3 regions of the Listeria farberi genome follow, and region 2 is predicted to be linked to each of the others. Evidence: riboswitches for the same ligand, from Rfam matches in the RefSeq annotation. Region 2 holds a riboswitch; each other region holds the start of a gene.
The links. A riboswitch is a leader RNA that binds a small molecule or an ion and turns the genes downstream of it on or off. The one in region 2 is predicted to bind S-adenosylmethionine.

Region 1 (3,279 bases), 1.1 Mb from region 2:
TGGTCTATAGAAGATGAAAAAGGAAACTTCACCATTACATTCGAACCCCCCTTACAACCAGGTGATATATTTGTTTTATATAGCAGTACTGAAGTAGAATACAGTGAAGAAACATACTATATTTATGACCCAGAAACGTTAAAAATTAGAGAACTAAATGAATCACCCTTTGAAGTAAAAACGATAAATACTAAAAATAGTAATACTACAAATAGTAATACTAAGAATAGTAATGTCACACAAAAAATCATACCAAAAACTGGCGATGCGAATCCAAATCCATTCACACTTTTTGGTTTTATCTTAATTAGTAGTTCAGTAATTATTTTACGAAAAAAATAGCACAAAAAAGTGAAACCAGTTTAAAACTGGTTTCACTTTTTATTAATAATTTTTTCCCATAAAGAAAAATGTTGCGATTGCGCCTATACCTTGAACGATGAAGAAAATCGCTACAATAAGTACGATACCAATTGCGGAAACAACTGGATTGAATAGAGCAATGAAGCCAACAATGATACCAATAATACCAATAGTTAATATCCAGCCCCAGCCTTGTACGTTGTTTTGTTTAGCTGTAAATGCGCCTATTGTACGCATAATACCAGCAAACAACACCCACATACCAAATAGCAATACAAGCGTTAAAGTTCCATCAAATTCATTAAATAATAGCAAGAAACCTAATAAGATTGATAAAATTCCGTCAGCTAGCACCCAACCAGAAACATTTTGCGACTTTCTATCTGAAAAATAAGAGATAGTGTGGAAAATACCTGAAATCAGTAGTAAGAATCCGATCATCAATGTTGAGGTTAATAATGAAATACCTGGATGGAATAAAAACCAAATCCCAAGTACAATCATTGCAATCCCTGCTAATAAAACAAGAATTCGTGTAAATGTCTTCATTTTTTTATTTCAACTCCCCTTTATTTGTTCTAATACAACCTCACTTTTAATGAAATATAATTAGTCTTAACTATAATAGCCTAAAAAAACGATTTTAAAACCTTTTTAACGTTAAATATTAACCTAAAAATAGCTTTGTCACAAAAACTCCATACAAAAGCACTATTTTGGGACTTTTAAATACTTAGTTGACAATTTGTTTCATCCAGCGTAATATATAACTTAATTTAATAGTATTTTCTTATCACGAAAGGTGGAGGGACTGGCCCTTTGAAGCCTTAGCAACCGGAATTTATTTTCACGGTGCTAATTCCAGCAGTATATTCTGAAAGATAAGTCGGAAATCCAAGTTTAGGAAACTCTATCCTCTCTGGCGGCTTATATACTGCTAGGGAGGTTTTTTGATAGAAATTACTGATAAATACATATTAAAGAGGAGTGGATTTTATGAGTAATGAGTATAAATTCGAAACAATTCAAGTACACGGCGGGCACACACCAGACGGAGATACACATTCTAGAGCCGTGCCAATCTATCAAACGACATCATATACATTTGATAGTCCGGAACATGCCGCAGCCTTATTTGGTTTACAGGAAACTGGAAATATTTATACACGAATTATGAATCCTACTACAGCTGTATTAGAAGAACGATTAACTTTACTTGAAGGTGGCATTGGTGCGGTTGCAACGGCTTCTGGCATGGCTGCTATTACTTACTCTATTTTAAATATTGCTGGTTCCGGAGATCATATCGTTGCAGCTGCAACACTTTATGGTGGAACACACACTCTTTTCTCGCATACATTTAAAACGTTTGGAATTGACGTTACTTTTGTCGACCCTAACGAACCTGAAAATTTTGAAAAAGCAATTAAAGATAATACGAAAGCTGTCTTTGTTGAAACAATTGGCAATCCTGATATAAATATTGTCGATATCGAAAAAGTAGCAGAAATTGCACATGCATCCGATATTCCACTCATCGTTGATAACACATTCGCGACCGCTTATTTAAATCGCCCGTTTGATTTCGGCGCAGATATTGTCGTTTACTCAGCAACGAAATTTATCGGCGGTCACGGGGTTGCAATTGGTGGCGCGGTCATTGATTCCGGTAAATTTAATTGGACAAATGGTAAGTTTCCAAAGCTAGTTGTACCCGACGACAGTTATAACGGCTTGTCTTATACAAATGATGTTGGCGCAGCGGCTTACATTACTAAACTACGCGTCTCACTCCTTCGTGATACTGGTGCAGCGCTTTCTCCTTTTAATGCATTTCTACTCATTTTAGGGCTAGAAACGCTATCTTTACGTCTTAAACAACATGTAAAAAATGCCAAACAAGTGGCTAATTTCTTAAATGACCACCCTAAAGTAGCTTGGGTGAATTATCCAGGTTTAACAGACAATCAATACCATGAGTTAGCCCAAAAGTATTTACCAAAAGGCCCTGGTTCCATTTTCACATTTGGTGTTAAAGGTGGTTACGCGGCTGGGAAAAAGGTTATCGAATCTGTAGAATTGTTCTCGCATCTAGCCAATGTTGGTGACGCAAAATCGCTTATTATTCATCCAGCATCCACAACTCATCAACAACTAAGTGAAGAACAACAATTAACAGCTGGTGTGAAACCTGAGTCCATTCGTCTTTCTATTGGAATCGAGAATACGGATGATATTATTCAAGACTTAACGAAAGCGCTAGAGCAAATTTAGGAGGAAGTGAAGAGAATTGACCTTACAACAAAAAGAACTATTTCAAAAAAGTCCTCTTCTACTTGAAAACGGAGAAACGTTAAGCCCTGTTTTAGTTGGCTACGAAACATACGGGACCCTTTCTGAATCACGCGATAATTGTATTTTGTTAGAACATGCGCTCACTGGGACAGCTCACGCGGCGAAGCATTTTGAAGATGATGCTCCTGGTTGGTGGGATGATTATATTGGACCAGGGAAAACAATTGATACAGACAAATATTTTCTGGTATGTACGAATGTATTTGGTGGCTGTAGTGGAACGACTGGCCCCTCCTCTATTAATCCAAAAACAGGTGAGCCATTCCGGTTACAATTTCCCGGGTTTTCTATTAAAGACATTATTAAAGTGCAGCGTGAACTTTTGGAACAACTTGGAGTTACGCGGGTTATTTCGGTGATTGGTGGATCAATGGGTGGAATGCAAGCCACAGAATGGGCGATTGATTATGCGGATATAACAGATAGCATTATTAACATCGCTTCCCCACTCGCTGCCGGACCTGATGCGATTGGCTATAACTTAATTATGCGGATGGCGATTCTGAATGATCCCGATTTTAATGGCGGCAACTATATTGGTCAACCTGAGGGCGGACTTGC
Region 2 (3,279 bases):
GAGGTAAACACAATGATCGTAACAAAGGGAAATGAAAAAAGAATTTCTGATAATTTTTTTGAACTGGAAAAACTAGGTTATCGCATTTATCCCATTGATGTTCCTATTGCTGTTCGTAAAACAAAAGAAGGCGAAACACTTGGAGAAGCAATTCCGCGTAAACTTGTATGGGAAAATAATAAAACCATCATTAAATATGAATTAATCGCTTTAAATTCAAGTAACTAAGTTTGGAGGGGATTTTTTGAAACGTAAAGTTGGTATAATTGGTGCTGGTCATGTTGGAAGCGACGTGGCTTTTTCTCTTGTTACACAAGGGATTTGTGATGAAATCGTTATAATAGATAAAATAGAAGCAAAAGCAGAGAGTGAAGCGCTTGAGTTACGCGATATGGCATCCATGACTCATTCCTATACAACCATTACAGCGAATAACTGGGAAGCTCTTTCAGATGCAGACATTATTGTGATGGCTGTCGGGCCCGAAACTTTACTACGAGAAGATCGTATGGAAGAACTCGTTGAAACAAGTCGGTCGGTAACAGAGATTGTGCCGAAAATTTTAGCGACAGGTTTTAAAGGAATTTTTGTAAATATTACTAATCCGTGTGATGTTATTACTATGCTTATTCAGAAAATATCTGGTTTTGATCGGTCTCGTGTATTTGGAACAGGGACATCGCTTGATACTGCTAGAATGAGAAGAGTGGTTGGAGAAGCTTTACATATTAATCCAAAAAGTATCGAAGGTTACGTTCTTGGCGAGCACGGTGAATCACAATTCGTTGCTTGGTCGACTGTGAAAATTGGTGGCGTCAATATCACTGATTATAAAACGAAAAGGCCGCTTGATTTACCTGCTTTAAAAGATGCAGTACGCGGTGGTGGCTGGAATATTTTAACTGGTAAAGGTTGGACGAGTTTTGGAATTGCTACTGCCACAGCGGGAATTGTTGATGCTCTCCTAACAAATGCTAAACAAGTATTTCCATTAGCTGTTTTTTCAGAACAAACACATACATATATCGGACAACCAGCGCTTATTGGTGCAGAAGGAGTTCTTGATATTATCGAACCCCCATTGACTAAAGAAGAACAGATTAATTTTGAAAATTCGGCAGCGGTTATTCGTAAAGCTTTCGACTTGGTTCAAATTTAAAAATAAACCTAAAAAACTAGCTACATGAAAGATGAGCATTTTTTCATATAGCTAGTTTTTTAAGCTGTTTTGACTTTTTTCTTTTGTTTAGGTTTTTTTGATTTTCTGGAAATAAACCGAATTAGGCTGATGATAAGCGATACGATATATTCACCAAATGAACCAATAAAAATAGCAATAGCAATTTCTGTTTGTGACATTCCGCCACCATAAAAACTGATGAAAAATACCACACCACTTGCAATTAATCCCATAGTTGCTAAAAAATATTTAAACCAATACCAACGAAAAACAAAATCAAATAAACATACAACGGCTAAAAACCCTAGAAAAATAATCAAGGATAACGTAATTAAACTCATAGATACAATCTCCTTTAGTTAAGTAAAACATCTTTTTTATCCATCTATCATACCACAGGATAGAAATAATGATAAGCAAAAAATAAAGGAATGCCTTTTTTAGAAATGCAAATGAAGACAAAACCGAATTTTTATTGCATATAGCCCCATTTTATGGTATTCTATCTTAGAATTAAAATTTATCTCTTATCCAGAGCGGTAGAGGGACTGACCCTTTGAAGCCCAGCAACCTACACATATAAGTGAAAGGTGCTAATCTGTTGCAGGAGTAATATCTCCTGAACGATGAGAGCAAAGGTATAATTATAGCCTTTCTCTATTCGTGCGCGTTTCGTGCAAAATAGAGAAAGGCTTTTTATATGAGACGTATTTGGAGAGAACTAGAGGAGGAAAAAAATTGGCTAAGAACCGTCATCTATTTACATCGGAATCGGTTTCTGATGGACATCCAGATAAAATTGCAGATCAAATATCTGATGCAATTTTAGATGCAATTATTTCAAAAGATCCGGACGCACGTGTAGCTTGTGAAACCACCGTGACAACTGGTTTAGTATTAGTAGCAGGAGAGATTACTACTTCTGTTTATGTAGATATTCCTAAAATCGTTCGTGATACTATTAAAGAAATCGGCTATACTCGAGCAAAATATGGTTTTGATGCAGAGACATGTGCTGTTTTAACGGCTATTGACGAACAATCACCAGATATTGCGCAAGGTGTGGACGAGGCACTAGAATCAAGAAGTGGCAGCGAAATTGATGCTGCTATTGAAGCAATTGGAGCAGGAGACCAAGGTTTGATGTTTGGTTTTGCTACAGATGAAACAGAAGAGTTAATGCCATTACCAATCTTTTTGGCACATGGCTTGGCACGTAAGTTAACAGAATTACGTAAAACGAATAAATTAGATTATTTACGACCAGATGCGAAAACACAAGTAACCGTAGAATACGATGAATTTAATCAACCTGTCCGCATTGATACAATTGTTGTTTCCACGCAACATCATCCGGACATTACACAAGAACAAATCGCGAAAGACTTACACACGCATCTATTCCCAGAAGTAATTGATGCCTCTTTCTTAGATGAAAATACAAAATACTTTATTAATCCAACCGGGCGCTTTGTTATTGGTGGACCACTTGGCGATGCTGGCTTAACTGGCCGTAAAATCATCGTGGATACATATGGTGGTTATGCACGTCACGGCGGGGGAGCGTTCTCTGGTAAAGATCCTACCAAAGTAGACCGATCTGGTGCTTATGCTGCAAGATATGTAGCTAAAAATATCGTTGCTGCTGGACTTGCTAAAAAAGTAGAAGTACAAGTTGCTTATGCTATCGGAGTTGCGCGTCCAGTTTCGATTTCGATTGACACATATGGGACCAGTAACTATTCGGAACAAGAATTAATTGATGGCGTTAATGAGCTATTTGACTTACGACCAGCCGGGATAATCCATATGCTAGACCTGCGTCGCCCAATTTATCGTCAAACAGCTGCATTTGGTCATTTTGGCCGTAGCGATCTTGATTTACCTTGGGAAAGAACGGATAAAGCAGAGGCATTGAAAAAATTAATCGTAAAATAAGCTTAACCGAACATTTCTTGTTAGGAATGTTCGGTTTTTTCTTTCCTAAACAGTGCAAAGAAAGTCTAGTTATGATATGATAGACGTTGTGAAAAAAAGATAAAATGATTATCTATATAGAGGAGAAATGTTACCATGTGTGGATTTGTAGGATGCGTACA
Region 3 (3,279 bases), 810 kb from region 2:
AAAGTGAGCTAAATCTTCTTGAAGTGAATTTTCGATTGGAAAAACATGCCACTTACTTCCATTGATTGCGCCATTTCGAACAAAAAAAACGAAGATACTTAAATAATTATCTTGTTCATAGCAGCCGATAATATCACGATTTTTTAGTCCAGGGAAAATAATATGTTGTTTTTCGATCGTTTCATTAATTGCATGAATTTTATCTCGTAATTCGGCAGCTCTTTCGAATTCTAATTTTTCGGTGGCTGCTTCCATGTCTTTAGTGAGTTTCCCCTTCACGCCCTTAACATCGCCTTCAAGAAAACGACTGATTTTTTGAATTTGTTTTTTATATACAGCAGGGTCAATTTCCGCTTGGCAAGGCCCTAAGCAAAGTCCTAAATGATAGTACAAACAGGGACGCCCTGGTCTCCCATCACACCTACAAAGTGGGAATAATTTTTCAATAAGCTCTACTGTTTGCCTTGCTGAAAAACGGCCTGGATATGGACCGAAGTAGTGTGCGCCATCTTGTTTCACTTCAAAAACAACTTCGATATGCGGGTTTTTCTCATTCGTGATTTTAATATAGGGATAACTCGTTCCTTCTTTTAACTGGATATTGAAAGGCGGTTGATATTTTTGAATTAAAATCATTTCGAGAAGTAGCGCCTCTTTTTCGGAAGTAGTGATAATAAGTTCTAAGTCACGAATTTGCCTTACAAGCCTTGCCGTTTTACCGATTTGTTTACTATGAAAATAAGACTTTACACGGTTTTTTAAACATTTAGATTTGCCGATATAAAGTATTTCGTTATTTTCGTCTCTATAAATATAGCAACCTGGTGATTCAGGTAATAAGGTTAATTTGGTTTTTAATTTGTCATCCAAAGGGCTTCCCCTCCTTCTAGAACATCTATTCTATTCCTACTTGCTGTTTTTGTAAAGACGAAAAAAGAACTAGCTTAGGCCAGTTCTTCTTATTCGTTATTTTCCCCAAACGTCTTCTGCGATTTTGACGACGTAACGTAATTTGTTCCATTGTGCTTCTTCGCTTAAAATATTACCTTCTTCTGTAGAGGCGAATCCGCACTGTGGGCTGAGGCGTAATTGGTTTAGCGGCACAACCTCACTCGCCTCTCTAATTCGTTCTTTGATTGCCGTTTCGTCTTCTAAATCCCCCGTTTTAGAGGTGATTAAGCCAAGAACAATTTTCAAATCCGGGCGCGCTACATATTTTAGTGGTGAAAAATCTCCAGAACGTTCATTATCATATTCTAAAAAGAAACCATCGATATTTAGTTTACCAAATAACGTTTCTGCCACTGGCCCATAACCGCCTTCTGCTATCCATGTAGAGCGAAAATTCCCGCGACAAATGTGCATCGTAATAACCATATCTGCTGGTTTATATTTAATAGATTCATTGATGAGCGTTTTATACGTTTCTTGCAGCGTATCGGGGTCGAAACCTCGCTCACGTACGACTTCGCGCTGTTCATCAGAGCATAAATAGCTCCACGACGTATCATCTAATTGTAAATAACGACAACCGGCATCATAAAAGGCTTGAATCGCTTTTTGATAAGCCACCGCTAAGTCAGCTACAAATTTATCAGCATCGTCTATATATGGCTGATACTCCATGTCCCCACGATAATGAAGCATCGCCGGACTTGGAATCGTTTGTTTTGCTACATGATTTTCACCAACTACCTCTTTTAGGAAAATAAAATCTTCTATAAATGGATGTGTCGTGAAATCAATTGGACCAGTGATTTTCACCGAATGCGATTTTGTTTGGACTTTGCTAAATTGAATACCTCCCGCTGCATTGTACCCTTCTACTCCATCCAAATTCTCTAAGAAATCAAAATGCCACCAAGCGCGGCGGAATTCGCCATCAGTAATTGCTTTTAAACCCACTTCTTTTTGTTTTTCAACAATATACTTAATTTCTGCGTTTTCAATATCACGTAATTCTTGAGTTGTAATTTCGCCGCTTTGGAATTTCTCGCGTGCCTCTTTAATTGCCTTTGTCCGTAAAATACTTCCAACATGATCTGCGTAAAATGGTGCCACTTGATTCATTTTCTTCGCCTCAATTCTAGTTATTTTTATGTACAAAAAAACTTTCCCCAAAAAGACAGCTTTTAAGGGAAAGAGTGATTTACCTGTTTCGCGTGCCTTATCTGTCAGTGATACTGCTGGATTTGGCACCGTGAAAAGTCCGGTTGCCAAGGCTTCACTGGGCCAGAACCCTCCACCTTTCTTGATAAGTTACTATGTAATTGGTTCTTATTATATCGTTTACTTCTCGTAATTGTCAAATTTATTTCTGAATATTTATGCTTCTGCGATAACTTCGATTTCAATGTCAGCATCAAGCGGTAATTTCGCTACTTGGAAAGCACTTCTAGCTGGGAAATCGCTGGAAAAGAAAGTAGCGTATACTTCATTCACAGCTGTAAAATTATTTAGGTCTTTGAAAAAAACAGTTGCTTTAATGATTTTATCTAGTCCAGAACCAGCTTCTTTTAGTACAGCTGCTAAATTTTTAAAAGCTTGCTCGGCTTGTTTTGTTGCGCCTTCTGCTAATTCTCCGGTTGTTGGGTTAATACCAAGTTGACCTGATGTGAAAATAAGTCCATTCACTTTTACAGCTTGTGAATATGGTCCAAGTGCTTTTGGGGCTGATGAAGTTTGAATAATTTCTTTTACCATTTTATCCCTGCTTTCTTTTGTGGTATGCTTTTATTCTAATAAATAAAGTTAGATTTAGCAATAAAGGGGGATTTCTGGATGATTTTAACGATATATTTAATCGCGATAACGCTTATTTCTTTTCTATTATTCGCTGTTGATAAAAGGAAGGCAATTAAACACGCTTACCGGATACCTGAATCTGTACTGCTTTTCACCGCTTTTCTTGGTGGGGCATTCGGTAGTTGGATGTCAATGCAGTTGTTTCACCATAAAACGCAAAAGCCGAAATTCCGAATTTTAGTGCCACTTGCGATGGTTTGGACTATTGGCATAGTGGTTTGGTGGTTATACTAAATTAACAAGCTAAGTTTGTCCATTTTTTAGCTTTTATAATTTTCAAATTCCCAGTAGAAATAGTTTTGCAGTGCTTGACATGAATCATCCCAATTCTCTTTTGAACACTTTTCTAAAATGATTTCTATCTTTTTTAAAAGTAAATCATAGCTATAATGTTCCATTACTATTAATTTTCGTTTTTCTTTTGGAACATGCTGCAATTTATTTATTGCTCCGGGAGTTACAACTAAAACATAA

Region 1: linked by a shared signal. The riboswitch ahead of HCB38_RS01955 (O-acetylhomoserine aminocarboxypropyltransferase/cysteine synthase family protein) and the one ahead of metK (methionine adenosyltransferase) in region 2 are both predicted to bind S-adenosylmethionine.
Region 3: linked by a shared signal. The riboswitch ahead of HCB38_RS03145 (5-methyltetrahydropteroyltriglutamate--homocysteine S-methyltransferase) and the one ahead of metK (methionine adenosyltransferase) in region 2 are both predicted to bind S-adenosylmethionine.

What each region holds. Positions count from the first base shown of each region.
Region 1 is NZ_JAARZL010000001.1:401,941-405,219, reverse strand. It holds gene HCB38_RS01965 (LPXTG cell wall anchor domain-containing protein) at 1-342, shown strand, start outside; gene HCB38_RS01960 (HdeD family acid-resistance protein) at 385-912, opposite strand; SAM riboswitch class I at 1,151-1,251, shown strand; gene HCB38_RS01955 (O-acetylhomoserine aminocarboxypropyltransferase/cysteine synthase family protein) at 1,360-2,637, shown strand; gene metX (homoserine O-acetyltransferase MetX) at 2,654-3,279, shown strand, end outside.
Region 2 is NZ_JAARZL010000001.1:1,460,647-1,463,925, reverse strand. It holds gene HCB38_RS07230 (DUF2584 domain-containing protein) at 1-228, shown strand, start outside; gene HCB38_RS07225 (L-lactate dehydrogenase) at 245-1,159, shown strand; gene HCB38_RS07220 (hypothetical protein) at 1,219-1,521, opposite strand; SAM riboswitch class I at 1,705-1,813, shown strand; gene metK (methionine adenosyltransferase) at 1,919-3,118, shown strand; gene asnB (asparagine synthase (glutamine-hydrolyzing)) at 3,254-3,279, shown strand, end outside.
Region 3 is NZ_JAARZL010000001.1:652,767-656,045, reverse strand. It holds gene uvrC (excinuclease ABC subunit UvrC) at 1-870, opposite strand, end outside; gene HCB38_RS03145 (5-methyltetrahydropteroyltriglutamate--homocysteine S-methyltransferase) at 967-2,070, opposite strand; SAM riboswitch class I at 2,165-2,261, opposite strand; gene HCB38_RS03140 (RidA family protein) at 2,326-2,703, opposite strand; gene HCB38_RS03135 (DUF1294 domain-containing protein) at 2,782-3,039, shown strand; gene HCB38_RS03130 (Imm8 family immunity protein) at 3,066-3,279, opposite strand, start outside.